3 regions of the Peribacillus sp. YIM B13472 genome follow, and region 3 is predicted to be linked to each of the others. Evidence: riboswitches for the same ligand, from Rfam matches in the RefSeq annotation. Region 3 holds a riboswitch; each other region holds the start of a gene.
What was found. Region 3 has a riboswitch for S-adenosylmethionine ahead of ACFX4I_RS02645 (O-acetylhomoserine aminocarboxypropyltransferase/cysteine synthase family protein). Riboswitches for the same ligand answer to the same signal wherever they lie in the genome.

Region 1 (11,193 bases), on a different contig from region 3:
TGTGTTCATCAATTAAATTGCAATTTCGGGGTTGTCTCATCAATAGTATCAAAGGTATACCCTTCTTTTTTTAGGAATTCAATTATATCAGGCAATGCTTTCACTGTATTCTTCATACTATTGATATCATGCAATAAGATATTAACATGCTTTTGATTTTTCGTCCCTTTTTGTACGGCAGTAATGATTTGTTGTTCACTTATTGACGGACTGAAGCCATCTGTCGAGTCAATGGACCAATCAAAGTAAATATACCCTTTTTCCTTTAGTTGTTGAAGGATTCCATTGATGATGGGTTTCGTTGCAGCCTGATGCCGCAGGCGATTATTCGAGCCGCCAGGAAGGCGCACAATACGGCTTTTTATCCCATACTCCTTTTGCAGCATGGTTTCAAGCCTATTCAAATCTTGAAAGAAACTCTCAGTCGATCGATAAACGATGGAATAATCATGTGTATAAGAATGAAGGGCAATCGCATGACCGCGGGAAACCATTTCCTGATAACATTCCTTTGCGTATGGTTCCTCATTCCCTTTAACGAAAAATGTGGCCTTAACATGATAGCGGTCCAAAATATCCAATATCTTCATGGTATTCAAAGATGGTCCGTCATCGAAAGTCAAATAAGCGATTTTCTGATTTTCCTTACTTTTTAGGAGCGGTGCCATCTCTTCAGGAACCATTGCATGTACTTGAATGTTCTGGACATCCACAACCAACAAAATGATAATGAAAGAACCCGCCACGGAAAGAAATAATTTCAGGATATTATTCATAGGTGCTGCATCCCCTTCCTTTTGACCATTAAGATGTACCAATTAAGGGGTTTCATGCGCAATAAGGCAGCGGTAAAAAATACCGCTGCCTTATTAAATGAGTTATCGATCGACATTAAAATAACGGGCTTCAGGATGTGCAAAAACAATAGCTGACACGGAAGCCTCTGGTTCCATCATGAATCCTTCAGTCAATTCCACGCCAATATCCTGAGGTTGTAACAGGCGGAATAGCTTCTCCTGGTCTTCCAGATTAGGACAAGCAGGATAACCAAATGAAAACCTTTGCCCGGTGTACTTAGCGGCAAACCGCTCTTTCATGGACATTTCAATCGGATCGCTTATACCTAAATCATCCCGCATTAATTGATGAATTCTTTCCGCGAACCCTTCAGCTGTTTCGAGAGCAAGTGATTGAAGGGCGTGATTTTTCAAGAAATCACCTTCAAGCTTTAGTTTTTCAGCCCATTTTCTGATCCCTTTTCCGGCAGTGACCAGGAAGAAACCGACATAATCCATTTGCCCGGAGGAGATTGGTTTCGCGAAGTCCGCTAAACAAAGATGCGGATTCGTATCTTGCCGGGGGAAGTCGAAAGTTTCCAAAACCTCGTTATGATTGTCCGGGTTGTATACCAATAGCTTATCTCCTTCGCTTTGAGCAGGGAAAAATTGATAAACTGCATGCAAGCCATAATCCGGTTCCGTCTTTAGGAATTCAATCAATTCATCAACGAGATCATTGAGCTGCACTGCTTTTTCATTCCCTTGCTTAAGCAATTCGGAAACTTTACCTTTTAACCCCAAATGATGTCCAATCAGCATTTGCCTATTAATATACGGCTGGATGACATCCAATGGATAGTTTTTCAGGACGTGACGCTTGATGTCACGCGGTTTTTGAACAGGAGCATCGCTTAAAGGGGCAGCTGTGGACTGCTTCCGAACAGGTTTTTCCATCGTGGCAGCAATGGCGGCATTCGCTTTCGCTCTTTCTCGTTTCTCGACTAACTCTTCCAAGTACACCACTTTTTTGTCAGAGTCATGTAAAATATTCGTTACAGCCAAACCATCCATCGCATCTTTAGAATATAAAACCGGTCCTTCATATTCAGGTGATATTTTAAAATCGGTGAATTTACGGGATAATGCTGCCCCTCCCACTAAAATTGGGGTATCTATTCCCGCTTGCCTTAAATCCTGTGCTGTTAAAACCATTTGCTGTGCAGATTTGACAAGTAACCCAGATAGGCCAATGATGGTTGGCTCATGTTTTCGAACCTCTTCTATGATTTGTTGCGGTGCCACCTTTATTCCCAAATCAATGACTTCATAGCCATTATTGGATAGGATGATATCCACTAGGTTTTTCCCGATATCATGCACATCTCCCTTGACAGTCGCCAAAAGGATTTTCCCTTTCTTAGCACTATCTTCAGAGTTTTCCATTAGTGGTTCAAGGTGAGATACAGCCGCCTTCATCGCTTCAGCACTCTGAAGCACCTCTGCGACAATAAGTTGGTTGTCATTAAACAACCTCCCAACCTCACTCATGCCATCCATCAATGGCCCATTGATTATTTCCAATGGGGTATCACCGCGCTCAATCGCTTCATTTAAATCATCAACCAATCCTTCTTTCGTTCCCTCGATAATATAGTTACCTAAACGTTCATCCAATGGCAGGATCACACCATTATCCTTCTTCTCCGCTTTTTTCCCACGATAAAATTCAGTAAAAATCGCTAAAGTTTCAGTTGATGTCTCAAACAGGAGTGCCTCAGCCAATTTAACTTCCTCTTCCGGTATCAGAGCGAAACGTTCCAGTTTTTCTGTATTCACGATAGCATAATCAAGACCGGCTTTTGTACAATGGTAAAGGAAAACTGCATTTAATATTTCCCTTCCCCTCTCTGGCAGACCGAAAGAAACGTTAGAAATGCCAAGTATCGTTAGGCATTCCGGAAACTTTTCTTTAATCGCCTTTATTCCATTCACCGTTTCCAATGCAGATCCAATATATTGTTCATCCCCTGTGCCTACAGGAAATACAAGCGGATCAAAAATGATGTCACTTTTGTTTAGACCGTACTTATTAACGAGCAAATTCACAGACCGTGTAGCCACTTCCAATTTCCGTTCAGCATCGACGGCCATACCAATTTCATCAATGGTTCCTACGACAACGGCAGCACCATATTGATGGACTAAGGGTACTATTTTTTCAAAGCGCTCTTCACCATCTTCAAGGTTTATGGAATTAATGATCGATTTTCCTTGTGAATGTTTTAATGCTTGTTCAAGTACGACTTCATCCGTAGTATCGATGACCAATGGTACTTTCACTTTTTTGACGACCTCTTCCACAAATTCCTTCATATCGCCAAGCTCATCCCCATCAGGATCAGCAAGACAGATATCAATGACATGGGCGCCTTTTTTCACCTGGGAACGTGCAATTTCGGCAGCTGGCTCGTAATGCTTTCCACGTATCAGCTCCTTGAATTTTCGGGAACCGATAACATTCGTTCTTTCACCTACGAATAAAGGGCGCATTGAATCATCATAAATTAGCGGTTCTATGCCCGATACGGCATGACCATGGGCTGCTTCCGTAATTGTACGGGGCTTCATGCCTTCGAGTACCCTGGAAAGTTCTTTAATATGTTCTGGTGTCGTACCACAACATCCGCCAATGATATTGACCCATCCCTTTTCGGCAAATTGCTTCATTTTCTCTGCCAGGGAAGTAGGTGACTCATGATAGTGGCCTTCTTCATCAGGGAGCCCGGCATTCGGATAACAGCTGATGGCGCTATTTGATATATCTGCAAGTGTCCTGATATGGTCTATCATGAATTCCGGCCCTGTTGCACAATTAAGGCCGACCGCAACGGGCTTCATATGTTCAACCGATAAATAAAAAGCTTCTATGGACTGGCCAGCAAGTGTAGTGCCCATCGGTTCGATTGTGCCTGATATGATGACAGGCACATCCTTTCCTGTTTTAGCGAATGCTGCTTTGATTCCAGAAAAGGCAGCCTTGACATTAAGCATATCCTGACAGGTTTCCACCAATAGCAAGTCTACCCCGCCATCCAAGAGACCCAGTGCCTGTTCTTCATAAGAATCGGTTAATATATCAAAAGTCGTTCCGCCCGTTACGGAAAGCGTTTTTGTAGTTGGGCCCATCGAGCCAGCTACATACCTTGGCCATTCATCATTGGAGTACTTTTCACAGGCTTTTACGGCAAGCTCAGCTGAAATCTTATTTAGCTTGTAAGCGATAGTGCTTATTTGGTATTCCTCAAGAACGATGCTGGTCGCTCCGAAGGTATTTGTTTCAATGATGTCTGCACCCGCTGCTAAATATTTTTCATGAATGGATTGGATGATTTCCGGTTGCGTCAATGATAAATATTCATTGCAGCCCTCGAATTGTTCACCGCCAAAATCCCCTGCCGTCAAATTCTCCGCTTGAAGCATGGTTCCCATCGCCCCGTCAAGTAGGAGAATCTTAGAATTTAACTGATCTTGAATCGCTTTTTTATTCATGAACTGCCACCTCTGATGTATGTTTACTATCGACTTTTCTAATATATTTCGTAAGTTCCGCCGTCATTTCATAGCGAAGGAACGGAGTGATTAAATATATGCCCTTGAATTTTTCCCTTGCCGCGTCCACTAGCTCTCGCGCGATATTCACTCCTTCAATCCTTGACTTTACAGGGTCATCCCCCGCTAACGCCATGGCCCTTCTAACATTATCAGGCAATTTGATGCCTGGGATCTCATTATGGATGAATTCGGCGTTCCGGGTGCTTGTCAAGGGCATGATGCCGATGAAAATCGGGGTTTCTAAATGTTTTGTAGCCTCATATACTTCCTCGATCTGCTCCACGGAATAGATTGGCTGTGTCAAGAAGGATTGGGCACCGCAGGCAATCTTCTTTTCCATTCTCAGTACGGCTTTATCCAAATATTTCACATTGGGATTAAACGCTGCCGCAATTTTGAAATTTGCCCGTTGGCCCAAACTTTGACCGGAATAGGAAAGACCTTCATTAAATTGTTTGACCATACTTATTAGGTCAAAGGAAGATAAATCATAAACCGAAGTGGCACCCGGGAAGTCCCCAATTTTTGAAGGGTCTCCGGTGATGATCAATATTTCGTTCAGCCCCACCGTCTGCAGACCCATTAAATGTGACTGCAGGCCAATCAAATTTCGATCACGGCATGTTATATGCACCATCGGCTCTATATCCAATTGGTTCTTCAGCAAATTAGCCAATGCATCATTCGATATCCTTGGTGAGGCAAGCGAATTATCCGCTAATGTAATGGAATCGACCCCTGCTTTTTTCAAAACCTCGGCACCAGTCATGAAGCTCTCTATTCCTAACTTTTTCGGTGGATCAAGTTCAACTAGAATCGTCCTTTCTGTTTTGGCCTTCTCGAACAGGGGACGTTCCAATTCTCTATCATTCACTTCAATTATTTCTATTTCACGCGATTTCGTAAATTTCTCTTTCACAGGAGCCAAACTTCCAATCGCATTCTTTACAGCTTGAATATGCAGCGGTGTCGTTCCACAGCACCCTCCTATGATCGCGGCACCTTGCTCACGAAGTTCTAGGGCACTTGAACCGAAATATTCCGGCACAGCTTTATAGACGAGCCTTCCATCCACATAATCCGGGAGGCTGGCATTTGGGTATATAGCAATTGATGCTTGCTTTGGCAAACTCACTTCTTCCAAGGCCCGAATCATATGATGTGGACCGAGACGGCAATTCACCCCTACAACATCGGCACCCAATTGCTCGAGTTTTTGAAAGGCTTCATTTAAATGGATTCCATTTTGAAGATTTCCCAGTTCATGCATCGAAACATTTGCGATGATCGGCAGTCCAGTTTCATTTTTAACGATATGCAGGACGGTTTCCAGTTCTTCCAGGTCATAAAATGTTTCCAAGAGAATCCCATCTGGGTTTTCCATCAAAAGACTGTATAGCTGTTCACGAAAACCCCGTTTTATCTCTTCCAAGCTTAAATCCGATTTCCGGATACTCCGCTGTGCCCCTATGGTACCGAAGACGTATGCCTTTCCTTTTGCAGCTTTTTTAGCAAGCATGACTCCCTGGCGATTGATTCTGCTTACTTCATCTTCAAGTCCATACCGTTTCAATTTGTTGAAATTGGCTCCGTATGTATTCGATTGGAGGATATCTGCACCAGCTTCCAGATAGGCACGATGGATGGACTCTATTTGATCTGGGTTCGTGCAGTTTAATTCCTCATAACATTGATCGATGCCATTTGAATACAATAAGGTCCCCATTGCCCCTTCCCCAACCAGTATTCTTTCTTTCACGTCTTTACGAAAATTCATCATTACACCCTCTCTCAAAAACAATCCTGTTTTTGTCGTATTCTATGAGTATGAGAGAAAAGGAAAAAAACCTTCTCAAAGAAGAAGGTTTTTTGAAACATTCTCCTCATCTATCAAGCTCTGCTTGCTGGATTTAGCACCTTTGCCTAAGCTGGTTGCTGAGGTTTCTTCGGGCCAGTCCCTCCACCTCTCTCGATAAGATCCATTTATATAATTTTCATAAGATTTCAAAATTTGATTATATTTAATTTACATTAATAATCTGTCAATTTCAATACCTGATCGACATTTTTTTCACTTTTGCAAAAATCATTCAATCTTTTGCAGCTTGAACCCTCTTCAAGATCCTTTGTTTCCAGTCTTCCGCTAACGAGTCTAGTGTAAGTAAAGCCTTTGCGCCTTCCAGCCCATCTCGTTTATGAAGAATTACCTCTGCTGCATAATGAACTGAAATTTTTTCTTGCAAACGATCTATCAGCACAATCTCGTTATGTTTATTTATCGTTCCTTGTTGAAGTACTCTTGCAAAATAGCCAGTGAAACTCGTTTTCAGCACGAGTTCCAAAAACTTAGGTTCTTGATTGAAGTGGGAAATGGTCGAACAAGGTATCCTCCCCTGGTTAATTTGAACAATCACTTCGCCTATTTGATAAATATCGCCGATATACGTTGTTTCTTCCCTCATTCCCGCTATAGTTAAATTTTCACCGAATGCAGGGATTTCCAGCTTTTTAGAGAATTTTTCATTCCATAATGAATAATGCTCAAAGGGGTAAAAGCACAAAGCGCGATCAGGACCTCCATGGAACTTTACATTACCTACTCCATCACCAATTATACCTGATTTAGTCACTGTTACATTATCCTGTGCTTGTTTATCCATTGCTGAAAAGATATCAATATTCGAAAAAATTTCATGCTTCGGCTTCCCGGCATGAAGTTCTTTGATTTTTCCATTTTGCATTTTGCATCTTCCATTCATATTTAATTTATATCATTATGTATGTATAAATTATACTAAAAATCCATTTTATTCTGTAGTTTTTTTAAGAATATGAAAATGCAAAAGCCACATGAGCCGTTAAGTGTGCGAAATATCATTGATTTCCAGAAAAATTCATAGGATAGTTTCAGTAATTTTGTTGCTATTTTAGAATTAAATATGGTAGAATATGAACACAATATATAGTCGAAAACTACAACCGTTCGCCTATATGTTGATTTTCACGATTGAATTCCTCATTGTCGCTCTTTAGGGAGCGAATTTTTTTTGCCTGCATTTCCACCCACCATTTTCTTTTAATTACATTTTGTCCCTCACATTGTGATCATTTACATATTTGCACTATCCTTACCTATGTAAATCTCCCTCCGTTAATCACTTTCATTACCTTATTAGAAGGCAAATCCCTTGTTAAAACAAGCAGAAAGCCGAGCGACATCATGCGTCTTCCGCTCAGCTTCCTGTTTAAGCTTGTTTCTTTTTTTTCGGTGCCACTTTCTTTCGGGTTGTCTTTTTCATTTCCGGTTCATCATGTTTCGTACGGTCAATGGATGCCTGTAATGCCTCCATTAAATCGGTTACATTGTTGGAAACTGGTTCTTTTGTTTTGGCTGTAATCGTCGTCTGTCCAGTTTTCTTTGATTCAATCAATTCAAGTAACGCGGTACGATAGTCATCGGTGTATTTTGTCGGATCGAAAGTAGTCGTTAATTGATCTATCAACAATACGGCAGTATCGATTTCTTTTTTTACAATGGTATCATTGGCAGGGATATTCGGAACATCCGCTGTGGAGCGGACCTCATCCGGATAATGAATCGTTTCCATCACCAAGGTATTATCAACGACCCGGATTACCGCCATTTGTTCTTTAGAGCGAATGATGATTTTCGCTAACCCTACCTTATTCGATTCCTTGAGGGCCTGCCTCAAAAGGGAATAAGCTTTTATCCCTCCGTCATTAGGGGACATGTAATAACTCCGGTTAAAATAAATTGGATCTATTTCTTCAATTTTAACGAAATCCACGATTTCCACTGCTTTTTCTTCGTTTTGTTTTTTCAGTTGTTCTAGTTCATTGTCCGCCAATACAACAAACTTTCCCTTTGTATACTCAAAAGCGCGGACTATATCATCCTTCCCCACTTCTTTCTGACATACCGGACAAACCTTTTCGTATTTAATCGGTGAATGACATTCCTTATGCAGCGTCCTCAAAGAAATATCCTTATCCTCCGTTGCAGCATGAAGTTTGATCGGAATGTTCACCAAACCGAATGATATGCTCCCCTTCCACATCGTATGCATATTCGTCACCTCATAACTTATTTTTAAAGAGAAGAACAATTTTATTATTCCCCTTCGTTCAAAAAAAACCGAAAAAACAATTGCCAACTTTAACACTTCGTTTTTTTGGCAAAATAATGTTAATCAATTATTTGCGGAGGTAAATACAAAAATGAAACCGATGCTGCCAACCTATTACCCGGAAGCCCCCAACTCCAAGGATTGGCGTTATGAAGTCAAATATGACGGCTTTAGGGCTATTTTAACGATAGACTCCGATACCATAAGCATTTCTAGTCGGAACGAAAAGGAATTATCACCACAATTCCCGGAAATCATTGCTTACATCAAAGATCTGGACCTGGAAGAATATCTCCCGATTCAGTTAGATGGAGAATTGGTCTGGCTTACCAATCAGGCGAAAGCTGACTTTTTTCAAATACAGTGGCGAGGACGCCTTGGGAAACAATCCTTAATTTCAGAAAAAGCCCGTTTTTCCCCATGCCGGTTTATAGCATTTGACCTGCTTAGCATCAGCGGAAAAAACGTAGCAGCAATACCTATGGAAGAACGAAGGAAATTGATGTTGAATATGGGGGCAAATCTTGGCTTTCCTATGCCTCCTGATCCCAAAGAAAAGGCTTTGATACAATTAATTGAGAGTTTTGACGTTTTGGATAATGCCTTGAATAAGGTCACCCTATTAGATGGCGAAGGGGTTGTCGCCAAGGAAATTCGTGGTTCTTGGCAAGAAGGAAAACGTACTACCTCTTGGATTAAGGTGAAAAATTGGAAGACCGTTTCTTGTTTCATTACAGCATTGCACAAAGAAAATGGTTACGTTTCCCTCGCCGTTTTCAAAGAAGGTGTCGTAACCAAAATCGGAAGTGTGAAAAATGGACTGAGTGCTCAAGATAAAAGGATATTGCATGAACTGATCAAGCAAAATGCATCAGACGAAGACGCACAATATTTTTATATCCATCCATCCATTTGCATCGAAGTTCAATTCTTACACGTGTATGAGGAAAATGAATTGCGTGAGCCTCAGTTTTCGCAATGGCTTTTACAAACGGCTCCCGAAGAATGTACCTGGGAGAAATTCGTGCTAGGTCAATATACTTTTCCAGATACGGTACAAATAACTTCCAGGGATAAACCGCTTTGGATAACAGGAGATGAACAGGTGGTAAAAGTTGAATACCTTCATTATTTACGGGAGGTTTCAGCTTTCTTTTTACCCTTCTTGAAGGATAAACTGCTTACGACGATCCGCTATCCTCACGGCACTTTGGATAAAGAAAGATTTTTCCAGAAAAACAAACCTGAATATGCGCCGTCCTTTATTAAAACGTTCATTGATGAGGATATCGAGTATATGCTATGTAACGATATTGAAACGCTTCTTTGGTTTGGCAATCAACTTGCATTGGAATTCCATGCGCCATTTCAGAAAGCGGGTAAAACACGCCCCGACGAAATCGTCCTGGACTTGGATCCTCCTTCCATCGAATTTTTCTCCTTAGCGATAAAGGCCGCACAGGAAATAAAAAAGGTGATGGAATCATTAAGGATAAAAGCTTTTGTAAAAACGTCAGGTAACAAAGGACTGCAAATTCACATCCCACTGCCTGAAGACAGATTTACTTATCAGGAGACACGCATTTTCACCGACTTTCTCGGTGACTACTTAACAAGTTCCAACCCAAATGATTTTACAACGGAAAGAATGAAAATTAATCGGCATAATCGACTATACTTGGACTTTGTTCAGCATAGTGAAGGAAAAACCATCATCATTCCTTATTCCCCGCGGGGAAATTCTTTCGCTGGTGTGGCTACACCTTTGTTTTGGGAGGAAGTGGACGAAAGTCTCCAGTTAAAGGACTTTACGATTGAAACCATACCAAACAGAATAAAAAGAGAAGGGTGTGCATTTATGGATTACAGACTCGTCGATAATGGGCCAGCCTTTTTGGAAGTATTGTCGTTCCTAAAACAAAAAAGACCAATAACTAATTGGCAAGATGGAAAGTTGCTCTAGAAACGCGCTTTCCGCGGGCGGGTTTTGCTTTGATGCAGCTTGGCAGACAGTCGAGCGGTTAGGGAGCGGACTTCTGAAATTAACTCGAACATTTTTTTGAAGGATAGTAATTCTGATCGTTGATTTCCACTCCAGGCACTCGCTTTCCGCGGGCGGTCCGGGAGCCTCCTCGGCGCTCTTGCGCCTGTGGGGTCTCCCTTGGACTCGCTTTTCCCGCAGGAGTCTCGCGCCTTCCGTTCCAATCAACTTTGTGTATTATAAGAAAAAACTGCTGGCTCGTCTTATTCCGAATCCTATTTAAGACTAGTTTATCCTTCAGTTTTTTTTATGTAATCCTTAATGGATGGAAGAAATTTGCGACACTCCTGCCGAATAACTGGCTAGTCGAGACCCCACAGGCTCTTGAGCCGAGGAGGCTTGGCAGACAGTCGGCGGAAAGTGAGCGGATCTGAAATCAACTGCAATTTTTTCAAATAAGAAAACTGCAGGCAAACTCACTTTTCTTCGAGTTTGCCTGCAGTCTGAAAATTTCTTTATAATTTTGTTTTCAAATAACTTTGAACTTCATCCTGAAGCTTGGCATATAAGCTTGTTTCCAATTCAAAATCCTCTTTTTCAAGTACTTCAAATTTTTCAGGCTGAACTAAATCTATTTCAATCGATATCTTGAATTCATAGGTTGCGTTCCCAA
Region 2 (11,193 bases), on a different contig from region 3:
TCCGATTGCATGGTCAAGCTCAGCTTTTCTATATGGGATCGCTCTAACATGGCAGCAAAGGTAATGATATAGCAGGTCGATGCCGCCCCAAGCAGCATTTCATCGGGATTAGTACCAATCCCTGGTCCCTCCATTTCAGTAGGAATACTTATCTGTGTATGGAGATTCCCTGAATGAATCGAGCCGATATCATTTCTGCCGCCGGGCCATTCCGCGGTTAAATGAAAGTGATGTATTGTCATTTTTTTAACCTCCTTATTATTGTATAGTGTAAACGATTAAACAGCCTTAAGTATCCGATTTTGCTCACTCAGTCGAATAATCCAGCAATCGTACGAATTAAGTTATGAAACGGCCGAATAATTCTCCTGAAGGCCTGAATAAGTAGCTAACCGACCAAATAATCTACCGCTAGGCAGAATTAGTTTCCAGTAGGCCAAGTTTCCGCCAGTCGATCGAAGCATTCGAACGGAAAGGTATATTGATATAAAGGATACATGTTGATGAAACAAAAGGCAGAGGCATTAGGCTATTTTAAGCACAATATTGGATAGGCTTTTCTATAATGATATAGACGGTTTTATATAAATAATACTTCATTAAGGAAGGGCTGAAAAGTTGACTACATTGAGTAATATGTTCGATTTGACTAATAAAACGGCTATCATTACCGGCGGCGGCAGAGGACTGGGCAAACAGATCGCCATGGCGTTGGGGGAGGCTGGTGCAAATATCGTCATTGCTTCACGAAATCTTCCTGTATGTAAGGAGGTATGTGAAGACTTGCAATCGATGGGTGTTAATGCAGTTGCCTTTGAATGTGATATCACGGATGAGAGTGCCATTGACCATGTCGTCCAGGAAACGGTTGCTCAATTCGGCACGATTGATATTCTTGTCAATAATAGCGGTACGTCGTGGTCAGGTCCGCTTTTGGATCTTCCCAAGGATAAGTGGGAAAAAGTATTGAATGTTAATGTTACAGGTACATTCCTCTTTTCACAGGCTGTAGCGAAGGTCATGAAGCAGCAAAATTCCGGAAAAATCATAAATATTGCATCGGTATCTGGACTTGGCGGGACTTTTCCTGAGTTATTGGATACGATCGCTTATAACACCAGTAAGGGTGCCGTCATTACAATGACCAAGGATTTAGGAGTTAAACTTGCTAGATACGGCATCCAAGTCAATGCAATTGCACCTGGATTTTTCCCGACTAAAATCACAAAGAAAATTCTTGAAAAGTCTAACTATGACATATTAGGTAAAACACCGGCTGGCAGGTTTGGCAATGAAGATGATTTAAAGGGTGCCGCCGTATTTTTAGCCTCACAGGCTTCTGACTATATGGTTGGTCATATTTTGATCGTTGACGGTGGAGTATCGGCATTAGTTTAAACGGAAGAGAAAGGAAGGAAGAAATATATGGTGGGAAAATCAAATTTTTATAAAGGGCTTAAATTAATAGGTGGACAAAAAGAGCAACAGCTTAATGGTAAAATTCAGGATTTGCTAAATAATCGTGAGTTAATAGAAGCAATAAGCGACAATGCCCAAATGCAAATTCCAAGAATAAATAGAATGCAGGAAGCCTCAGAAAGAATGTCCATCATCATGAATTCCCCAACAAAAAAAGATGTGGCGAGTGTAGCGAAATTAGTCATCCAGCTCGAAGAAAAAATTGATAGGTTAGAAGAGATGGTCTCTACACTTGTTGAGGATAGGGGCGGGAACGTCAGAGGTAATTCTTCAGTTCGTAACAAACGCAATGCTTTTTCATCGGGCAGTAAGAAAAAGAAGTCAAGTCGGGAATCCAATGAAATGGATGGGCGTAAAAAAAGGATATCGGATTTTATAAATAATTCCTTATTGTCAAGCTCACAGTTACCTGAGTTCGATTCACTTGGACAGGGGAATTCAAATGTCTAAGCGGAAAGTGCCGAAAAATCAATCCGAATCCATAACTAAATGGAAACATTTAATGGATATTCCCAATCAGCCAATGCCTGAAATGGGACTGACGCCGAAAATAGCGGTGTGGAAAAAAAACAAATCAACGCTTTGGTATTATCCGTCAGCACAAAAAAAATATGATGTTCCGGTTTTTCTTATATATTCACTAATCAATACTCCTTTGATTCTTGATTTGTCTCCTGGGAATAGTTTAATAGAATCCTTTGTAAATGAAGGCTTTGAAGTGTATTTGCTTGATTTTGGAAGTCCGGGCTTTGAAGATGGTGAAATATCGATAGAAGATTATATCGTCGATTATATTCAAAAAGGAGTACAGCGTGCATTACGCCACTCTGGAGCATCTGAAATTACAGTTATGGGGTTTTGCCTCGGCGGTACAATAGCCGCAATATATGCTGCGATTGCAGATGAGCCAATCAAGAATTTGCTCCTTTCCGTTACACCGGTAGATTTCAGTGCCTCAGAATTTTTTGATCAATGGCAGATAGCGTTAAAGGAAGGTACCGCGGATTTTAACGAGACGATTGATATTTATCAAACGATCCCAGCCAGTGCAGTTAAATATGGAATCAGGTTAATTACATCTCCTATCTATATATCACCCTATTTATCTTTATTGAATCAAGCGGATGATGATGAATATGTTCAAAATTGGCGCCGCTTCAATGCTTGGGCTAATGGGCATGTACCATTATCCGGAGCAGCCGCAAAACAAATAACCAAAGATTTATTGATAAAAAATAGCTTGGTTAAGGGTGGTTTTAAGGTAAGGGGAAAAAAAGCGAAGCTATCGAAAATTGATGCTAGTGTTTTGGTAATAGCGAGTAAGTATGATCGATTGGTCCCGCAGGAAATGATTTATCCGATAATGGAGCATTTAACATGTAAGGATAAGACATTTACCCTACTGAAAAGTGGACATGCTGCTAAACATTATTCCGGTGTACTCCCATATTATTTGAAGGAATGGCTACCAGGGCGTTCTTCACCAATTCAATAGATTACTGGGGGGATGTGAAATGTTCGTGTTGAACGCCAGTGAGGATATCAAAATCATGCCGGTTGTAGAGTATATAGGCTTTGCGTCATTGATATTTCCAAAAATTTTTGCAACATTTCCGGATTACTAAAGTGAAATAAATGAAAGGGCTGGCTCGGTATGTAGAACCAGCCCCCATTGTATTATTGATAATATTTCACTCGTTCTTCAAGTGGTGAGAAGTCTTTATCGCCAGGTTCTGCAGTGGGTTTTCCAAAAGGCATCTGTGCGATGAGTTTCCAATCGCGTGATATATCCCATGTCTTTCTCACTTCGTCATCGATTAAAGGATTATAATGCTGAAGACTTGCACCAAAACCCTCAATTTCCAAGGAAGTCCATACGACAAATTGTAAAATGGCAGATGATTGGTTCGACCAAATCGGAAAATTTTCGGCATACGTTTTGAATTGTTCTTTAAGCCTATCTATGATGGCCTGGTCTTCAAAGAATAAAACCGTACCATAACCATTTATAAATGACTTCATTTTTTCTTCATTTTTTTCAAAATCTTTGTCACCTAATGCTTTTCTTAATGCTTTTTTCGTGATATCCCATAAAAGGTCGTGGCTTTGACCAGTTAAAACAATCACTCTTGCACTTTGGGAGTTGAAAGCTGAAGGGGAATATTGAACGGCATGATCGATAACTTCTTTAATCCTTTTATTAGGGACAACACGTTCCTTGCTAAGGGAATAATAAGAGCGTCTATCTTCAATTGCGCTAAAAAAATCTTTAACCATATATCACACCTCCATTCTTTATACCGATTTATTTTGACCTGATTTTATTATTTTATGATAAGTGAATACGGGTGAAATGATTTGAATGAAAATGGTTGACAAATATATCACTGTCGTTTATCTTTAAATCAAGATATTTGTATTAAAAGCATTATGGTAGATTAAATACTTTGAATTCGAGATATTACTTACGGATTAATTCATGACTGTAAGGGGAGATTTATATAGATAGGAGTGGTACGGATGGAATTAAAAGGATTACATCATGTTTCGGCGATTACAGCTAAAGCGGGAAATAACTTTGAATTCTATACAAAAGTCTTAGGGATGCGATTAATCAAAAAAACGGTTAATCAAGATGATGTTCGTGTGTATCACTTATTTTATGGAGATCAAATTGGTTCACCGGGTACGGAATTGACGTTTTTTGAAATTCCCAATGCTGCCCGCACTCATGAGGGAAACAATAGCATTTCAGAAATTTCTTTAAGGGTGAGAGATGATGAAGCGCTAAGATATTGGAAAAAACGGTTTGTGGAGTTCAATGTTGAGCATGATGAAATATCGAGCCGTTTTGAAAGGAAGGTGCTTTCTTTTAAAGATCCTGAAGGGCAGAGGCTTCTTCTGGTTTCCGATCAGGATAATAACGGCGTTCAAGGAGGATTACCGTGGGGTGGAAGCCCGGTACCGCAAGAGTTTTCCATCCTTGGATTAGGACCAGTAAAACTTACTGTGCCCAATATTGAACAAACTGAAAGTGTCCTTACCGAGGTATTGGGGTTCAGGAAATTAGGCACATACCCATCCTTAATTAGGGGGCAAAATCCGATTGTCGTTTACGAGACGGGTGAGGGAGGAACAGGAGCGGAACTCCATATTGAGGAAAGGAATGACATACCTCGGGAAAGGTTGGGGAGGGGTGGAGTACACCATGTTGCCTTCCGGGTGGATAATGAAGAAGAATTGAGAAAATGGATAGAGAAAATTAGTGAATCGAAATTCGTGAACTCGGGCTATGTGGACCGCTTTTATTTTCATTCACTCTATTTTAGGGAGCCGAATGGCATCTTATTTGAACTAGCTACTGATGGACCTGGTTTTGCAGTGGATGAAGCAGAGCAGCACCTAGGTGAGAACCTTGCCCTGCCACCTTTTTTAGAATCGAGAAGAAAGGATATTGAATCGAATTTAAAACCACTGAATACAAAATCAACAAATTAATCAACGGGAAAGGAAGTAATCGGCATGCAAAAGCAAAATGCTGGAATACATCATATAACCGCAATTGTAGGCAATCCTCAAGAGAATGTGGATTTTTATGCTGGAATATTGGGAATGCGTATGGTGAAGAAAACCGTTAATTTTGATGATCCAGGCACCTATCATTTATATTTCGGAGATGAATCAGGTTCACCGGGCTCAATCATCACTTTCTTTCCTTGGCCTGAAGCATACCGAGGGACAATAGGTTCTGGACAAGTGGGGATTACAACATATGCCGTTCCGGAAGGGTCAATGGACTTCTGGAAAATGCGTTTGGATAAATTTAACATAGGCTTTGAAAAGGTTTCACGTTTCGGTGAGGAATATCTGGAATTTCAAGACCCGCATGGTTTGCAACTTGAACTGGTTGAGCGTAAAGAAGGTAAAAATAGCAAGTGGTCATTCGGCGGTGTACCAGCTGATAAGGCGGTCAAGGGATTCGGAGGTGCCGTATTATTGACGTCAAAGCCGATCAAAACGATGGAACTATTAGAGAAAGTGATGGGCCTGCAAAAGATTGGGGAAGAGGGCGATTTCATCCGCTTCAAATCCACATCGGACATCGGAAATTTGATAGATGTTAAAAAAACGGTTTTGCCCAATGGGAAAATCGGAGTGGGAACTGTCCATCACCTTGCATGGCGTGCAAGCGATAATGAAGATCATAAAGAATGGAGGGAGCATATAGGTAACCATGGCTATGGTGTGACACCCTTTAAAGACCGTCAATACTTCGATGCCATTTATTTCAGGGAAGATGGAGGCATTCTCTTTGAAGTTGCCACAGATCCACCTGGCTTCGCTCATGATGAAACGAATGAAACGATGGGGAGTAAATTAATGCTGCCGCCATGGCTGGAAGAAAAAAGGGAGTACATGGAGAAAACGTTACTGCCGGCAGTGCCGAGAGTACTAGAGGAGGATAAATGATGAAGCATATTTTTCAAAAAGGAAGTAATCCAGAAGCGCCATTGCTTTTGCTTTTACATGGCACTGGAGGAACGGAAACAGATCTCTTGCCATTAGCGGAAATGGTTTCACCGGGTTCATCCGTATTGAGTGTACGGGGAAATGTACTTGAAAACGGAATGCCTCGGTATTTCCGCCGGTTATCCGAAGGGATTTTTGATGAAGAAGATTTGATCTTTCGTACGAAGGAGCTTTATGACTTCTTGGACTTAGCGGCCGGAAAATATGACTTTGATCGTGACAAAGTGGTAGCATTAGGTTATTCTAATGGTGCCAATATAGCGGCAAGTTTGATGTTCCATTTCGAAGGGGCACTACAAGGAGCGATTCTTCATCATCCAATGGTACCTAGACGAGGTATTGCACTGCCGTCCCTCTCGGATATACCTGTTTTTATTGCTGCAGGTAAAAACGATCCAATCTGCCCGGCAGAAGAAACGGAAGAACTCAATCAACTTTTACTGCAAGCTGGTGCTACGGTGGATGTTCATTGGGAAAATTACGGTCATCAGTTAACACGTTCAGAGGTTGAGGCAGCAGGTTCATGGTTTCATAAGAACTTTATATAAGAATGAAAGAGGGAATGAAGATGATTTCAGTTAATCCTGAAAGTCTGACTGAACGGGAAAATTATAAGTTTTTGACTGGAAGCATTATACCGAGACCTATAGCCCTGGTTACGACACAATCCGAAACCGGTACAATCAATATAGCGCCGTTCAGCTTTTTCAACATAGTCAGTTCCAATCCTCCGATGATTTCCATTTCTGTTCAACGGAAAGAAGGAGTTTCAAAGGACACGGCCCGAAATGCAATTCAAACAGGTGAATTCGTTGTTCATATCACTGATGAAAATAATGTTGCTGATGCAAATCGAACGGCGAAGGAACTCCCATCTGACGAAAGTGAATTGGGTCTTACCAATTTCACGCCAGCTGTTAGTGATAAAGTATCCGTACCTGGATTGCAAGAAGCGAAGGTACGCTTTGAATGTACATTAGAGCATGCGATACCGTTGGCAGGTTCCCAGAATAAACCTGGTTGTGATTTATTGATAGGGAAAATAGTCTGCTATCATATAGAGCAAGATATTTACCATAATGGCCGAATTGACCAGAATGGGCTAAAACCTGTAGCAAGATTAGCGGGTCATACTTATACAAAACTAGGGGAATTATTTGAAATAGAACGTCCTTAAGTGAAAAGAAAGAAAGAATGGCGTCATCTTTTTGAGATGGCTTCATTTTTTTAGATCAAAATTATCCGGTTAGATTTATCTGCAATTTTAATGCGGTGAGCGGTAGTTCCGAAAACTGGCAATCATTTCATTTCAATGCCGGAGGTGCCATGATTGTTAGAATTTAAAAGAAAGTCTTTACAAACGAAAACAAAACTTGACAAATTTTTCATAGATTGATAAAGTTATAAAAAAATAATTTCTTATCCAGAGAGGTGGAGGGACTGGCCCTATGAAACCTCAGCAACAGGTCTAAAAAGGCACTGTGCTAATTCCAGGGGGTGAAACCTTGATAGATAAGACCGTACGTGTTTATTTGTCAGTAACGCACTCTTTTTTAGAGTGCGTTTTCGTTTTTTCTGGATGCAAGATTAAGGAGAGTAAGAATGGAAAACAAAAGGAAGCATGATTTTCAAAGGCAAATGCAAGCACGGCATATAATAATGCTATCGCTTGGCGGGGTGATTGGAACTGGTTTATTCTTAAGTTCGGGTTATACGATTCACCAGGCTGGTCCGTTTGGCACCATCCTTTCGTATCTGATTGGAGCAGTAGTGGTTTATCTAGTCATGCTATGTCTAGGTGAACTGGCAGTACATATGCCCGAGACAGGTGCGTTTCATAGCTACGCAGCCAAATACATCGGACCAGGGACAGGGTATACAGTAGCCTGGTTGTATTGGCTAACTTGGACGGTTGCACTAGGTTCGGAATTCACGGCTGCAGGATTGTTGATGCAGCGATGGTTTCCATCAATAAGTGTCTGGATATGGAGTGCTCTATTTGCCATTTTGGTCTTGGCATTAAATGCGTGGACCGTTAAGTTTTTCGCTGAATCCGAATTCTGGTTTGCGTCTATTAAGGTATTTGCTATTGTGATATTTATTATTCTGGGAGCTGCAGCAATGGTAGGTTTTATTCCAATAATTGATTCACAGTCAGCTCCGTTATTTTCCAATTTCACAAGTGCAGGTTTATTTCCGAATGGTGCTTTCGCCATTCTGATGACGATGCTCGCGGTGAATTTCGCATTTTCTGGAACTGAATTAATTGGAATTGCAGCTGGAGAGACAGTGAACCCTGAAAAAACGATACCAAAGGCAATCCGTATGACATTATGGAGATTGATTATCTTTTTTGTGGGTACCATCGTTGTATTATCCGCATTATTGCCAATTTCGGATGCAAGCGTATTAGAGAGCCCCTTTGTTACAGTTCTGGAACAAATTGGAGTGCCATATGCAGCGGGTATTATGAACTTTGTTATATTAACTGCCATTTTGTCTGCTGCAAACTCAGGACTATATGCCTCATCCAGGATGCTTTGGTCACTTGCAGATAAGAAAACTATATCACCCATATTTGCAAAATTGACAAAACGGGGTGTTCCGGTAAATGCAGTCCTTTTCAGTATGTTGGGCGGTGGTTTAGCCCTTTTCTCAAGTATTATTGCACCGGATACTGTATACATAGTGCTCGTATCCATTTCTGGACTAGCCGTGGTTGTAGTTTGGATGAGTATTAGCGCGTCACAGTTTCTATTTCGCAGGCGATTTATAAAAGATGGAAATTCAGTAAATGATTTGGCTTATCATACACCATTATATCCACTCGTTCCAATCGTTTCTTTTATACTATGTCTTGCTTCTTGCATAGGAATTGCATTTGATCCTACACAACGAATTGCACTATATTGTGGCATTCCTTTTATTTTGTTTTGCTATGGAAGTTATTATTTGACACAAACGATAAAGAAAAGAGGAGTAGACCATGAAGAATAAAATAAACCCAATTGACGCAATATTACGAGATCATTCAGTCATGATTTTGGACGGGGCTCTAGCTACAGAGCTTGAAAGGCATGGGTGCGATTTGGACGATCCCCTGTGGTCTGCACGTGTATTACTTGAAAATCCAGAAGTTATTTATCAGGTTCACTCTGACTACTTTCGTGCTGGTGCTGACTGTGCGATCACGGCAAGTTATCAAGCAACAGTTGAAGGTTTCGCCCTCCGCGGAATACAAGAGAAAGAGGCTTTGGAACTAATCCGGAAAACGGTTTTACTTGCAAGGAAAGCAAGAGATGAATTTTGGATGGAAGAAGAATATCAAACGATTAGACCTAAGCCATTGGTCGCTGCATCAGTTGGACCTTATGGGGCTTACCTTGCAGATGGTTCAGAGTATGTAGGAAACTATGGTGTTTCAGATGAAACTTTAACTGCATTTCATCGCTCGCGAATATCTGCTTTGATTGAAGCCGGTGCTGACATTTTAGCATTTGAAACGATTCCTTCCCTGCAAGAAGCAAAAGTATTACATTCATTATTGAAAGAGTATCCAGAAGTCTATGCTTGGCTATCCTTTTCATTGAAAAATGAAAAAGCGATTAGTGACGGTACATTGCTTGAGGAGTGTACCAGATTGTTTGGGGACAGTGAGCAAATTGCAGCAATCGGCATCAACTGTGCGCCTATATCAGGTATCACGGAAGCCATACAGCTGTTGCGTTCAAACACGCATAAACCAATTATAGTTTATCCGAATTCTGGTGAAACATATAATCCGGAAACTAAAACCTGGCATGGTGAAGAATCATGTAACAGGCTCGACCTGAAATCTGAAGAATGGCACCATGCAGGGGCACGTTTAATTGGAGGATGTTGCAGAACTGCACCGCATCATATTGCAGACATTTCAAGAAAGTGGCGACCTTCCGTGGTGGTATCCTCCTAGCCCTTCTCCTGTCATCAAACTGTTATAAGGTATGTAAGTAGTGGATAAATAAAAAGAACAGGAAGCGTCATAATTTGACGATTCCTGTTCTTTTTTTTGCACTAGATCGGGTGTGAAGGAACATCTGGGTTGAGTTATATTTCTTATTTTTTTCAGTGTTTTTAAAATGAATTTCGGCTGAAAATAACAGGTCAATCCAGACTTGCTGCAAAAACAGGAAAAAGAGAAATTAAATCATATTTTTTGTATGCTTGGGGAAACTAAACAAACAATGATTGGAAAGGAGAGAATGAGTATGAGTCGTGGTAAAAATTTTAATCACAAAGAAAAAGGACATCCAGGAAATCTACCCAATAATAGAATTAGCGAAGAGAAGGAACACAGCCGGCAATATGAACAAATCGAGGATATTGTCACACATGAAGCTTTCAAAAATCGGGAAAAAGAAGACGAGATGCCATGATTTATTGGGAAAAAGTATATCGAATGAGACACTTTTAAACATATCAAGATATTGAGCAATTTTCCATACCTTTAAGGATTTTATAATTTCGCTTTCCAAAAATAGAAGCACATCATAAGGCTTCCAAAATTCAGCTTCGTTTTTAGCTTTAAAGATGAGACAGCAATTTCCATTTATTCACTTGGGAAAAACCATGAGCTTTGCTATGGTTTTTCTTTCATTGCAAATAAATCAAGAGGGAAAGTCGGAGATTAAACGTAAATAAGCATATACGGAGGATAGAAAAAACAGCGGAATTTACTCATCTTTCCTTGATGGAAAAGGAAAGATGTTAAAGAAGATAACAGAATAATGATGATGGATGCATTTAATTAGCTGACTTTCTTCTATATATAATTAATAAAACTTAATTTTCTAAACTCAGGGGCAACTATTAGAATTCAAAAAGCTACTAAGCCAAGTTAGTAAGTTTAATTACATGTAGTGTCAAAAGGGCGAACTCAACGATTAATAATAACCGGCTTATCCTAACTGGTTAATGCCATGGAATTTTACAGTTTTGAATAAATCATTCGTGAATATTATAAGAAGTCCAATGTCTGCTATGTTATATTTTGTTTATCGCGATTTATTTCCACTTCTCGTTTAGCTCTAATAAAAGCGATGAATTGAATCGTTTCCTCTTCAGAAAGAGAGATTCCATCGACAGTCAGCTCCATATTTGGTGAATCCGTTAATTCCAAGATTAGAGGAGACTCTGTGGTAATAT
Region 3 (11,193 bases):
TCTGAAAAATGAATTAAATGGTAAAATAATCTTGTGCATCTATTTTCCAAAATGATTTGGAGGGGAATGCAGATGGAAAGAGCTTTGAAAAATCTATTCCTTTTTTTATCAAAGAATAAAGGCATGACAAAGGCAGCGAAAAAATACGGGCTGCGGTTTGGGGCATCTCGTTTTGTGGCAGGGGAATCCCTGGATATGGCATGTGAAGTGATTGCAGATCTTAACCGGAAAGGGCTTGCTGTCACCATTGATTATTTAGGTGAATTCATTGAAGATGAACAAGAAGCAAGGAAGATGGCAGATGAGTGCATCGAAGCGATCTGCATGATCGGCACAAATGAACTGGATTCACAGTTATCCCTGAAGCTGACCTCGATGGGCCTGGATGTGTCCGAGCGAGTCGTAATGAATAACATGCGGAGGATATTAGATGAAGCTAAAGCCCATCGTGTTTTCGTGACGCTTGATATGGAAGATTTTCCGCGCTGTCAGCCGACTTTGGATGTATTCAAAAACCTTAAGTCTGAATATAATGAATTGGGGACTGTCATCCAAGCTTATCTGTATCGGACTGAGAAGGATATTGAGGAACTGGATGCATACCAGCCGAATCTAAGACTTGTTAAAGGGGCTTATAAAGAACCGAGGGAAGTGGCCTTTCCCGAGAAAAAAGATGTGGATGAGAATTTCAAGAAAATCATCAAGAAGCATATGCTAAATGGCCATTACACAGCCGTTGCCACACATGATGATAAAATCATTGATTATACGAGGGACTTGGTCAAAGATCAGGGAATTCCCCTGGATCGATTTGAATTTCAAATGTTATATGGCATCCGCACTGAAAAGCAGCTTGAACTTGCTAAAGAAGGATATAAGGTAAGGGTGTATGTTCCATATGGTACGGATTGGTATGGATATTTCATGCGCCGCCTTGCGGAGAGACCTGCAAATATTGCTTTCGTTTTAAAAGGCCTATTCAAGAAATAGGAAGTGAGAGCCGCCCCGGAAAAGGAACGGCTGCTCAAATCAAGAAGGATTATCTTTTGAACTGATTGTTCTGGCTGTTCACTTTATTGATTCCATGTTGACGTTCGGCGCCAGGCCCGGCATTGCCTTTAACGCTTGCTGCGCTTACGGCTGCTTTAGAAGGATTATCTTTACGCTTCATTATATAGGTCACCTCCTGCCAGGTTATTTTTTGCTGAACGGAGGAGAAATAACCAAAAGAACCCGGAGAAAAAAATATTTTTTTCCTGTTTAATCATTGCGGAATTTCCAAATATATTCTATATTAGTAATAAGAAAAAATATTCAAAATTTTTTTGCATTAAAAATGAATGAGTATTCATTCAATAAATTACGTAAGGGGGATATAAACTTGGTTCGACAAATACGAAAGGCTGCTGTTCTAGGGTCAGGAGTTATGGGATCAGGGATTGCTGCACACCTTGCTAACATCGGCATTCCGACTTTATTATTGGATATTGTACCTCGTGAACTCACTGAGGATGAAAAGAAAAAGGGACTGACATTAGATAATAAACAAGTGCGTAACCGCATCAGCCAAACTGCGATTACGAAACTTTTAAAACAGAAACCAGCTCCGCTTTCGGCTAAGGGAAACATTGCGTTGATCGAGGCGGGAAACCTGGAAGATGATATAAGTCGTATAAAGGATGTCGATTGGATCATTGAAGTGGTCGTTGAGAAGCTTGAGGTTAAGCAAAGTGTGTTTGCCCAGGTTGATCAGCATCGTAAACCGGGAAGCATCGTGTCATCGAATACATCCGGAATTTCAATCGAAGCGATGGCAGAAGGCCGTTCGGAGGACTTTCAACAGCACTTCCTGGGAACCCACTTCTTCAATCCGCCCCGTTATCTTAAATTGTTGGAGATCATCCCTACTAAAGCAACTTCACCAGAAGTGCTCGAATTCGTGAAACGATTCGGCGAAGATGTACTGGGAAAAGGTGTCGTCGAAGCCAAGGATACCCCTAACTTCATCGCAAACCGCATTGGAACTTATGGTTTATTGGTCACTTTGCGGGAAATGCAAAAAGGCGGATACAGTGTTGGTGAGGTCGATTCGGTTACAGGTCCGTTGATTGGAAGGGCAACTAGCGCGACTTTCCGGACACTTGATGTAGTTGGATTGGATACCTTTGCACATGTTGCCAGAAACGTTTATGACCAGGTGGATGGAGAAGAAAAGGAAGTTTTCAAAATACCTGATTTCATGAATGAAATGCTTAAGAATGGGTGGCTTGGAAGCAAGTCAGGCCAAGGTTTTTTCTTGAAAAAAGGCAAGGAAATCCTTGAACTGAATCCCGAAACCCTTGAATATGATGCACGAAAAAGATTAAAAACGCCTTCCATCGAAATGGCTAAACAGGCCAAGGGCTTGGGAAATAAAATGAAAGCGCTTGTTTATAGTGAAGACCGTGCCGGCCAATTACTTTGGAATGTTCTGAATCCGGCGCTTGTGTATTCTGCCCAGCTGCTTGGGGACATCGCGGATGACATCGTGGCGATCGATCAAGCGATGAAATGGGGCTTCGGATGGTCCACAGGTCCCTTTGAAACCTGGGATGCGATAGGTATAGAAAAATCGGTAGCCCGAATGGAAGCGGAAGGCATCACCGTTCCGCAATGGGTTAAGGATATGCTCGCTAAAGGCATCACTTCTTTCTATAAAGAAGAAAATGGCATTGTTCACTATTATGATGATGGTGAATATAAAGAACTTGTCGAAAATCCTAAAGTGATCAATCTTAAAGCGATCAAGAAGCAAAAAGGCGTAATCAAGAAAAACAGTGGTGCAAGCTTGATGGATATCGGCGATGGAGTGGCTCTTCTTGAATTCACTTCACCGAATAATGCGATCGGTCTGGATATCATGCAAATGATCAATGCGGCGGTCGACGAAGCGGAAGCGAATTTTAAAGGCCTGGTCATCGGAAACCAAGGAAAGAACTTCTGTGTAGGCGCTAATATTGCAATGATGCTGATGGAAGCGCAGGATGACAATATTTTTGAACTCGATATGGTCATTAGCCAATTCCAAAAGGCGATGCTTAAAATTAAGTACAGTGCAGTTCCCGTAGTGGTAGCCCCGTTTAATATGACACTTGGCGGGGGTGCTGAAGTGTCACTTCCGGCAGCCCGCATCCAGGCAACGACTGAAACGTATATGGGGTTAGTGGAAGCTGGCGTAGGTTTGATCCCAGGCGGCGGCGGGACTAAAGAACTTTATGTGAAGACGTTGAAGAATATGCCGAAGGGCGTCGACTTCGACTTACAGAAAGTGGCCAATCAAGTATTTGAAACGGTTGCCATGGCAAAAGTTTCGACCTCAGCCGAGGAAGCGAGAGAGAATAATTTTCTTAATGCAGCTGATGGAATAAGCGTGAATGCGGATCATCAGCTATATGATGCGAAACAGGCGGTGCTTTCCATGCATGAACAAGGTTATACCGCTCCAGCCCGCACAAAGATCCCTGTCGTAGGTGAAACGGGATATGCCGCACTGCTATTAGGGGCGGAATCCATGCGCCTTTCAGGATTCTTATCAGATCATGACCTTGTCATAGCCAAAGAGCTTGCATACGTCCTGGCAGGAGGAAAACTCCCATTTGGCACGGAAGTAGATGAACAGTATATCTTGAACCTAGAAAAACAGGCATTTCTAAAACTGATTTCGACTCCGAAATCCCAGGCAAGGATGCAGCACATGCTTGTTAAAGGTAAACCACTCCGTAATTGATGAATAGATGAAGATATGGCCAAAAACGAAGATTAATAGTTCGATAGCTTAAAAATGAGTAAGGGGGATCCTCATGAAAGAAGCGGTAATAGTAGCTGGGGCAAGGACTCCGGTAGGAAGAGCGAAAAAAGGTTCTCTTGCTAGTGTACGTCCTGATGATTTAGGGGCTCTTGTTGTAAAGGAAACGTTAAAGCGGGCAGGTAAATATGAAGGCACCATAGATGACCTGATTATCGGTTGTGCAATGCCTGAAGCGGAGCAAGGGTTGAACATGGCGCGTAACATTGGAGCATTGGCAGGATTGCCTTATACAGTACCGGCCATAACGATTAATCGTTACTGTTCAAGCGGGCTGCAAAGTATCGCTTATGGAGCGGAAAGAATCATGCTCGGCCAAAGTGATACAGTCATTGCAGGCGGAGCGGAATCCATGAGCCTTTTGCCGATGATGGGCCATGTAACACGTCCGAACGCGAAACTTGCGGAAACGGCACCGGAATATTATATGGGCATGGGTCACACTGCTGAAGCCGTTGCAAAAAAATACGGCATTTCCCGTGACGATCAAGATGCATTTTCGGTTAGAAGTCATCAAAAGGCGGCTAAGGCCATTGCAGAAGGAAAGTTTTCCGATGAGATCGTACCGGTTGAAGTGACCCTCCGTTCAGTGGGACCAGATCTTAAATTAAAGGAAAAATCATTTACTTTTACACAGGATGAGGGCGTTCGTCCAGGCACGACTGCTGAAGTGCTAAAAAAACTAAGACCTGCATTCTCTGTTACGGGATCCGTAACAGCTGGGAATTCATCACAAACGAGTGATGGTGCAGCCGCGGTCATGGTCATGGATAGGGAAAAGGCCTCTTCATTAGGTATGAAACCGATGGGTAAGTTCCGTTCCTTTGCTGTAGCAGGAGTACCGCCTGAAATTATGGGCATCGGACCGATTGCAGCCATTCCTAAAGCTTTGAAACTAGCGGGTCTTGAGTTATCGGATATTGGTTTATTTGAATTGAATGAAGCCTTTGCATCCCAATCCATTCAAATCATTCGTGAGCTCGGATTGAATGAAGAGATTGTCAATGTAAATGGCGGAGCCATCGCCTTAGGCCATCCACTAGGATGTTCAGGAGCAAAATTGACATTGAGCCTGCTTCATGAAATGAAGCGCAGAAACCAACAGTTCGGAGTCGTGACAATGTGCATCGGCGGCGGAATGGGTGCTGCTGGAGTATTTGAATTATTGGCGTAATCCCACGCCTCCCGGAAGCTGTCATGCTTTCGGCGGTTTACCATCTTGAATACTTAGGAGGAAATAACATGTCAAATCAAACTACAGGTAACCTTATTAAAGGCGGAGCCTTTTTAGTGGACGATATTACGTATGATCAAGTGTTTACACCGGAAGATTATTCTGATGAGCATAAAATGATCGCCAAAACTGCCGAGGATTTCGTAGTGAATGAAATTCTGCCGCAGGTTGAACATTTAGAAAACCATGAATTTGACCGTTCCGTTAAATTACTGAAGCATGCAGGGGAAATCGGTTTACTTGGTGCTGATGTTCCTGAGGAATACAGCGGATTGGGTCTTGATAAAATCAGTTCGGCATTGATTACGGAAAAAATGGCGCTTGCAGGCGGGTTCGGAATTACACATGGTGCACATGTAGGTATCGGATCTTTGCCGATCGTATTATTCGGGAATGAAGAACAAAAGAAAAAATACCTCCCTTTACTGGCGACGGGTGAGAAGATTGCTGCGTATGCCTTAACGGAACCAAGCTCAGGTTCAGATGCCTTGGGAGCAAAAACGACGGCGAAATTGAATCCAGAAGGTACACACTATATTTTAAACGGTGAAAAACAATGGATTACAAATGCCGGTTTTGCAGATGTCTTCTGTGTATACGCCAAAATCGACGGCGAACAATTCTCCGCTTTCATTGTTGAGCGCGATTATAAAGGCGTATCAACTGGTGCTGAAGAGAAGAAAATGGGGATCAAAAGCTCATCCACACGTACATTAATACTTGAAGACGTACATGTACCAGTCGAAAACCTTTTGGGTGTAGCCGGAAAAGGGCATGTCATCGCTTTCAATATCCTGAATATCGGCCGCTATAAATTAGGCGTCGGTGCGGTTGGCGGATCTAAACGTGCCCTTGAGATTACAGCTGCTTATACGAATCAACGTCAACAGTTCAAAACGAAAATTTCCGATTTTAACTTGACGAAAGAAAAACTTGCAACAATGGCTGCTAAAATATATGCAGCAGAAAGCTCTGTATATCGTACGGTTGGCCTTTATGATCAAAGACAAAGCAAATTGACGGATGAGCAAGTGAAAGATGGGAAATCAATGGCGGCTGCAGTTGCTGAGTATGCCATTGAGTGTTCATTGAATAAATTCTTCGCTTCCGAAGTATTGGATTATGTTACGGACGAAGGCGTACAGCTTCATGGCGGTTATGGTTTCATGCAGGAGTATGAAATTGAAAAAGCATATCGCGATTCCCGTATTAACCGGATCTTTGAAGGTACAAATGAAATCAACCGATTGCTGGTCCCGGGAACTTTCCTGAAGAAAGCACTTAAAGGGGAATTGCCGCTTCTTCAAAAAGCTCAAGGCTTGCAAGAGGAATTAATGATGATGATGCCGGAAGAACCTGGCGATGAGCCACTGGCACAAGAAAAAATGCTTGTTAGGAACGCTAAGAAAATCGGTATTTTGGCAGCTGGACTAGCGGCACAGAAATACGGCAAAACTCTTGATCAAGAACAAGAAATCCTCTCTAACATTGCCGATATCGTATCCCTTGCCTATGCAGCTGAATCCGTGGTATTGCGTACGGAGAAAGCCATTGCAGCTACAGGCCTGGAGAAGAACAAACAAAAGGTGCTTTACACTGAAATCTTCGTTCAGGAAGCTTTCAATGAAATAGAACAGCATGCAAAAGAAACATTGATTGCAGTGGAAACAGGCGATACTCTTCGCATCATGCTTTCGTCGCTCCGCAAGCTGACAAGACACAATCCGATCAATGTCATTGCGAAAAAACGTGAAGCTTCCATCAAGGTAATCGAAGCGGAAAAATATGCTCTTTAAGCAATGAATCAGAAACTGTAAAGGGAATGCCCGTAAAGGCATTCCCTTTATTTCCTTTGATGAAATCGCATTGGAAATTCAAAAGACATTTCATTGTATTGCGTGCTGAAAACGGGTATTCTATTGATAGGTGGTGAAATGATGGGCTTAACATTATATTGGTACCCAAAATGCGGCACATGCCGTAACGCGAAGAAGTGGCTGGATAATCAAGAACTGCAATATGAAGCGATCCATATAGCGGAAAATCCGCCTTCGCGAACAGAAATAGAACAACTATATAAAATCAGCAATTTGGAATTGAAGAAGTTTTTCAATACTAGCGGTCAAAAATATCGGGAGCTGGGCTTAAAGGATAAGCTGAAAGAAGCTTCTGAAGCAGAGATGCTTGATATATTGTCCACGGATGGCATGCTTCTGAAAAGACCGATTGTTACAGATGGCACCAAAGTGACGGTAGGTTTCAAAGAAGAGCAATTCGAACAGGTTTGGAACTGAAATTTCACAAAATATTTGGTTAATTCCTTACTTAAACAAACAATCTACCTTATAATGTAATAGATAAAATAAGATGTACATATGGAGGGTTAATAATGACAACAACACCAAAAGAACTTCGTTACACTAAAGAACATGAATGGGTCAAAACGGAAGATGGAACAGTGCGCATTGGGATTACGGCTTTCGCACAGTCCGAGCTTGGGGACATCGTATTCGTTGAGCTTCCGGAAATCGGCGATGAATTGAAAGCGAACGAACCATTTGGAAGTGTTGAATCCGTTAAGACCGTTTCTGAGCTTTATGCACCTATCAGTGGCAAGGTTGTTGAAGTAAACGAAGATTTAAGTGACAACCCTGAATATGTAAATGAGTCTCCTTATGAAAAGGCATGGATGGTCGTGCTTGAACCATCTAATAGCAGTGATATTGAAAACTTGATGAGCGCTGAAGAGTATGAGAGTTTAATCAACGGTTAAAAAGAAGGAGAGGGGGGACTGAAAAGGCCTGCTCTCTTTTTCATTTTGTACAGCGGCAGTTGCGCACATAATTCGTGAGATGGAGTGATGACATGGAGTGGGGCGAATTCGATAAAGTGATCATTGTAGAAGGCAGTTCCGATAGAAGAAAAGTTGCCTCCGTTTTAAATGAAGATGTGGAAATAAGATGTACGAATGGGACCATATCATTAACTAAGCTGGATGAATTAGTGGATGAATTGATGGATCGTGATGTTTATCTCCTTTTTGACGCAGATGAATCAGGAGAAAAGCTGCGGAAGCAGTTCCGAAGGGAAATGCCGGAAGCGAACCACTTGTATATTAATAAAATGTACAAAGAAGTGGAAAGCTCACCCGAACATCATATCGCAACTGTGCTACTATCTGCCAATATGAATGTGAAAATGAAATTTTTAAGTCAAAGGGTGAACGATTAATTGATGCAGGAATGGAAAGAAGAAGAGTGTAAGCTTGCTGTTAAAAATGGGGAAACCTTTTGCTTATATTTATATACGCCTTTATGCGGCACTTGTCAGGTTGCCTCCAAGATGCTGACGATATCCTTGGAGCTGTTCCCGGAATTGAAGGCAGGCAAAATGAATATGAACTATGTCCAAGCAATTGCCGAATCATATGAAATCGAAAGTGTGCCTTGTTTATTGCTTTTCAAACAAGGACAGCTGCAAAAAAAAATATATGCCTTTCAATCCGTTCCTTATTTGTACGGATTGCTTAAGGAAATCAGCTAAGAAACCAATCAGAACCGTGGTTGGTTTCTTTGTTGCGGATATTTGAATGCGAGATCGGAATTAAACAAAGAATATTCTAACAATTCATTGACTGATTTATTCTAAAATGATATATTTTGAATTAAGTAATGGCAGAATTTAATAGTTCTTATCAAGAGTGGCGGAGGGACTGGCCCGACGAAGCCCGGCAACCGGTATAAATTTTATATACGGTGCTAATTCCAGCAGAGTGTTGGCTCTGGTAGATGAGGTGTGTTCTTGAGACCTCTTCTTATTGAAGTGGTTTTTTTGTTTATAAATGGCCAGATTTCATATAATTCCAACTAAATCCATAGAAAAAAGGTGAAATAATATGTCAGAGAAAAAGTTGCGTTTCGAAACATTGAGTGTTCATGGCGGTCTGCAAGCTGATGAAACAGGTGCACGTGCAGTTCCTATCTACCAAAGCAATGCATACTTGTTCAAAGACACCGACCATGCAGCGAATTTATTTGGCCTAAAGGAGAATGGCTATATATATACACGACTTCATAATCCCACGGTCAGCGTTTTTGAGGAAAGAATGGCCTTATTGGAAGGCGGTATCGGCGGATTGGCAACAGCAAGCGGAATGGCTGCCATCTCACTTTCAATCCTGAATATTGCCGCTGCAGGTGATGAGATTGTTTCAGCCTCTACATTATATGGCGGTACGTATAACCTTTTTGAAAATACTCTTCCTAAATATGGGATTAAAGTGAAGTTCGTTTCTCCCGATGACCCTGAAAATTTCAAAAGGGCGATTACGCCAAGAACTAAAGCCATTTTTGCTGAAACGATCGGTAATCCAAGTTTGAGGGTGCTTGATATTGAAGCGGTAGCGGAAATCGCCCATGATGCCGGCATACCTTTAATCATTGATAATACCTTTGCGACACCGTATCTTTGCAGACCAATTGATTTTGGAGCGGACATCGTCATCCATTCCGCTACAAAATGGCTTCTGGGAAATGGAACGACACTAGGCGGTGTCATCGTGGATGCAGGGAAGTTCGATTGGAACTCGCCAAACTACCCTGGCTTCACGGAGCCTGACCCAAGTTACGACGGTCTGGTATACGCCGAGGCAGTTGGACCTGCCGCATTCATAACGAAAGCTAGAGTCCAGTTACTTCGTGATTTAGGCCCTGCGCTAAGTGCCCAAAGTGCATTCCAGTTTACGCTTGGACTTGAAACGCTGCACGTAAGGATGAAAGAGCATCTATCAAACACCAAGTCTGTCATTAAATATTTAAAAAACCATCCTGCCGTGACTTGGGTTTCGCATCCTGGTGATGAGGATCATCCCGATAAAGCCCTTGCGGATAAATATTTGCCTAAGGGAGCTGGATCTGTCGTGACTTTTGGAATACAAGGTAATCGCGAAGCTGGGGCAAAACTTATCAATTCGGTGGAATTATGGTCCCATGTGGCGAATGTAGGGGATGCGAAGAGCTTGATCATCCACCCAGCCAGTACGACCCATCAACAATTGAATGAGGCGGGTCTTGCGAAAGCGGGTGTACGTGCCGATCAAGTCCGATTATCCATTGGGATTGAAAATGTAGACGACTTAATAGAAGATTTGGAGCAGGCGATTGAAAAAGCGACGAATATCGTCTCCTTGACTTCCAAAACGCTTTAAGCAAAGTTCCTGTTCATTCTTGAACTAGAAATAATATACATTGCGCTCCTTTTTTATCTATGATAAAATTTCTCCATACTAAAGAACTTAATGATGTACAAATATTCTATATATTAGCTCTTATCAAGAGAGGTGGAGGGATGTGCCCGATGAAACCCGGCAACCGACAAGGAGATTTCCTTGGAAAGGTGCCAATTCACACAAAGTTTAATTACTTTGGAAGATGAGAGAAAGGCCTGCTTTTTCACCTGCCTTTCTGCTCATGCAGAAAGGTTTTTTCTGTTTTAATGGGGAAAACATGTGCATGATATGAGAAACAGACTAATAATGTAGAGAAATCAACTAAGTTCATAGGTTTTATTGGATAAAAGAGGTGAGGATTAATGATTACATTGACGAAAGTCAGTAAGCTGTTCCTAACAGGAAAAGGAAACAGTGAGACGATCAAGGCTGTAAATAATGTGAATGTTGAAATAAATAAAGGCGAGATTTTCGGAATCATCGGTTACAGTGGAGCGGGGAAAAGTACTTTGATCAGAATGCTCAATGGATTGGAAACACCCACAGAGGGATCCGTTGTGGTGGCTGAGAAGGAAATTTCAAAAATTAAAGGGGCTCAGCTCCGTAAGGCCCGTCAAGAAATCAGCATGATTTTCCAACATTTCAATCTATTATGGTCAAGGACCGTTCAGGAAAATATTTCTTTCCCATTGGAAATTGCAGGAGTTTCTAAAACTGAACGAACCAAGCGTGTGAACGAATTGATCAAGTTAGTCGGACTGGAAGGCAGGGAAAAGGCCTACCCTTCACAATTAAGCGGAGGGCAAAAGCAAAGGGTGGGTATAGCCAGGGCTCTGGCAAATAACCCTAAAGTGCTTCTGTGTGATGAAGCGACATCTGCCTTGGATC

Region 1: linked by a shared signal. The riboswitch ahead of ACFX4I_RS20220 (bifunctional homocysteine S-methyltransferase/methylenetetrahydrofolate reductase) and the one ahead of ACFX4I_RS02645 (O-acetylhomoserine aminocarboxypropyltransferase/cysteine synthase family protein) in region 3 are both predicted to bind S-adenosylmethionine.
Region 2: linked by a shared signal. The riboswitch ahead of mmuP (S-methylmethionine permease) and the one ahead of ACFX4I_RS02645 (O-acetylhomoserine aminocarboxypropyltransferase/cysteine synthase family protein) in region 3 are both predicted to bind S-adenosylmethionine.

What each region holds. Positions count from the first base shown of each region.
Region 1 is NZ_JBHZPG010000032.1:7,806-18,998, reverse strand. Features, by position in the region: gene ACFX4I_RS20230 (polysaccharide deacetylase family protein) at 9-776, opposite strand; gene metH (methionine synthase) at 879-4,328, opposite strand; gene ACFX4I_RS20220 (bifunctional homocysteine S-methyltransferase/methylenetetrahydrofolate reductase) at 4,321-6,168, opposite strand; SAM riboswitch class I at 6,272-6,370, opposite strand; gene ACFX4I_RS20215 (MOSC domain-containing protein) at 6,482-7,132, opposite strand; gene ku (non-homologous end joining protein Ku) at 7,637-8,479, opposite strand; gene ligD (DNA ligase D) at 8,631-10,502, shown strand; gene dapF (diaminopimelate epimerase) at 11,036-11,193, opposite strand, start outside.
Region 2 is NZ_JBHZPG010000025.1:36,511-47,703, forward strand. Features, by position in the region: gene ACFX4I_RS18060 (OsmC family protein) at 1-242, opposite strand, end outside; gene ACFX4I_RS18065 (SDR family oxidoreductase) at 637-1,398, shown strand; gene ACFX4I_RS18070 (hypothetical protein) at 1,429-1,929, shown strand; gene ACFX4I_RS18075 (alpha/beta fold hydrolase) at 1,922-2,974, shown strand; gene ACFX4I_RS18080 (nitroreductase family protein) at 3,157-3,756, opposite strand; gene ACFX4I_RS18085 (ring-cleaving dioxygenase) at 4,000-4,977, shown strand; gene ACFX4I_RS18090 (ring-cleaving dioxygenase) at 5,002-5,949, shown strand; gene ACFX4I_RS18095 (alpha/beta hydrolase) at 5,949-6,557, shown strand; gene ACFX4I_RS18100 (flavin reductase family protein) at 6,578-7,186, shown strand; SAM riboswitch class I at 7,426-7,528, shown strand; gene mmuP (S-methylmethionine permease) at 7,612-9,006, shown strand; gene mmuM (homocysteine S-methyltransferase) at 8,996-9,961, shown strand; gene ACFX4I_RS18115 (hypothetical protein) at 10,257-10,424, shown strand; gene ACFX4I_RS18120 (helix-turn-helix domain-containing protein) at 11,027-11,193, opposite strand, start outside.
Region 3 is NZ_JBHZPG010000002.1:187,630-198,822, forward strand. Features, by position in the region: gene ACFX4I_RS02600 (proline dehydrogenase family protein) at 73-990, shown strand; gene ACFX4I_RS02605 (YuzL family protein) at 1,040-1,174, opposite strand; gene ACFX4I_RS02610 (3-hydroxyacyl-CoA dehydrogenase/enoyl-CoA hydratase family protein) at 1,337-3,766, shown strand; gene ACFX4I_RS02615 (acetyl-CoA C-acetyltransferase) at 3,840-5,018, shown strand; gene ACFX4I_RS02620 (acyl-CoA dehydrogenase family protein) at 5,087-6,874, shown strand; gene ACFX4I_RS02625 (arsenate reductase family protein) at 7,016-7,372, shown strand; gene gcvH (glycine cleavage system protein GcvH) at 7,468-7,851, shown strand; gene ACFX4I_RS02635 (toprim domain-containing protein) at 7,944-8,309, shown strand; gene ACFX4I_RS02640 (thioredoxin family protein) at 8,313-8,621, shown strand; SAM riboswitch class I at 8,767-8,873, shown strand; gene ACFX4I_RS02645 (O-acetylhomoserine aminocarboxypropyltransferase/cysteine synthase family protein) at 8,974-10,284, shown strand; SAM riboswitch class I at 10,402-10,514, shown strand; gene ACFX4I_RS02650 (methionine ABC transporter ATP-binding protein) at 10,668-11,193, shown strand, end outside.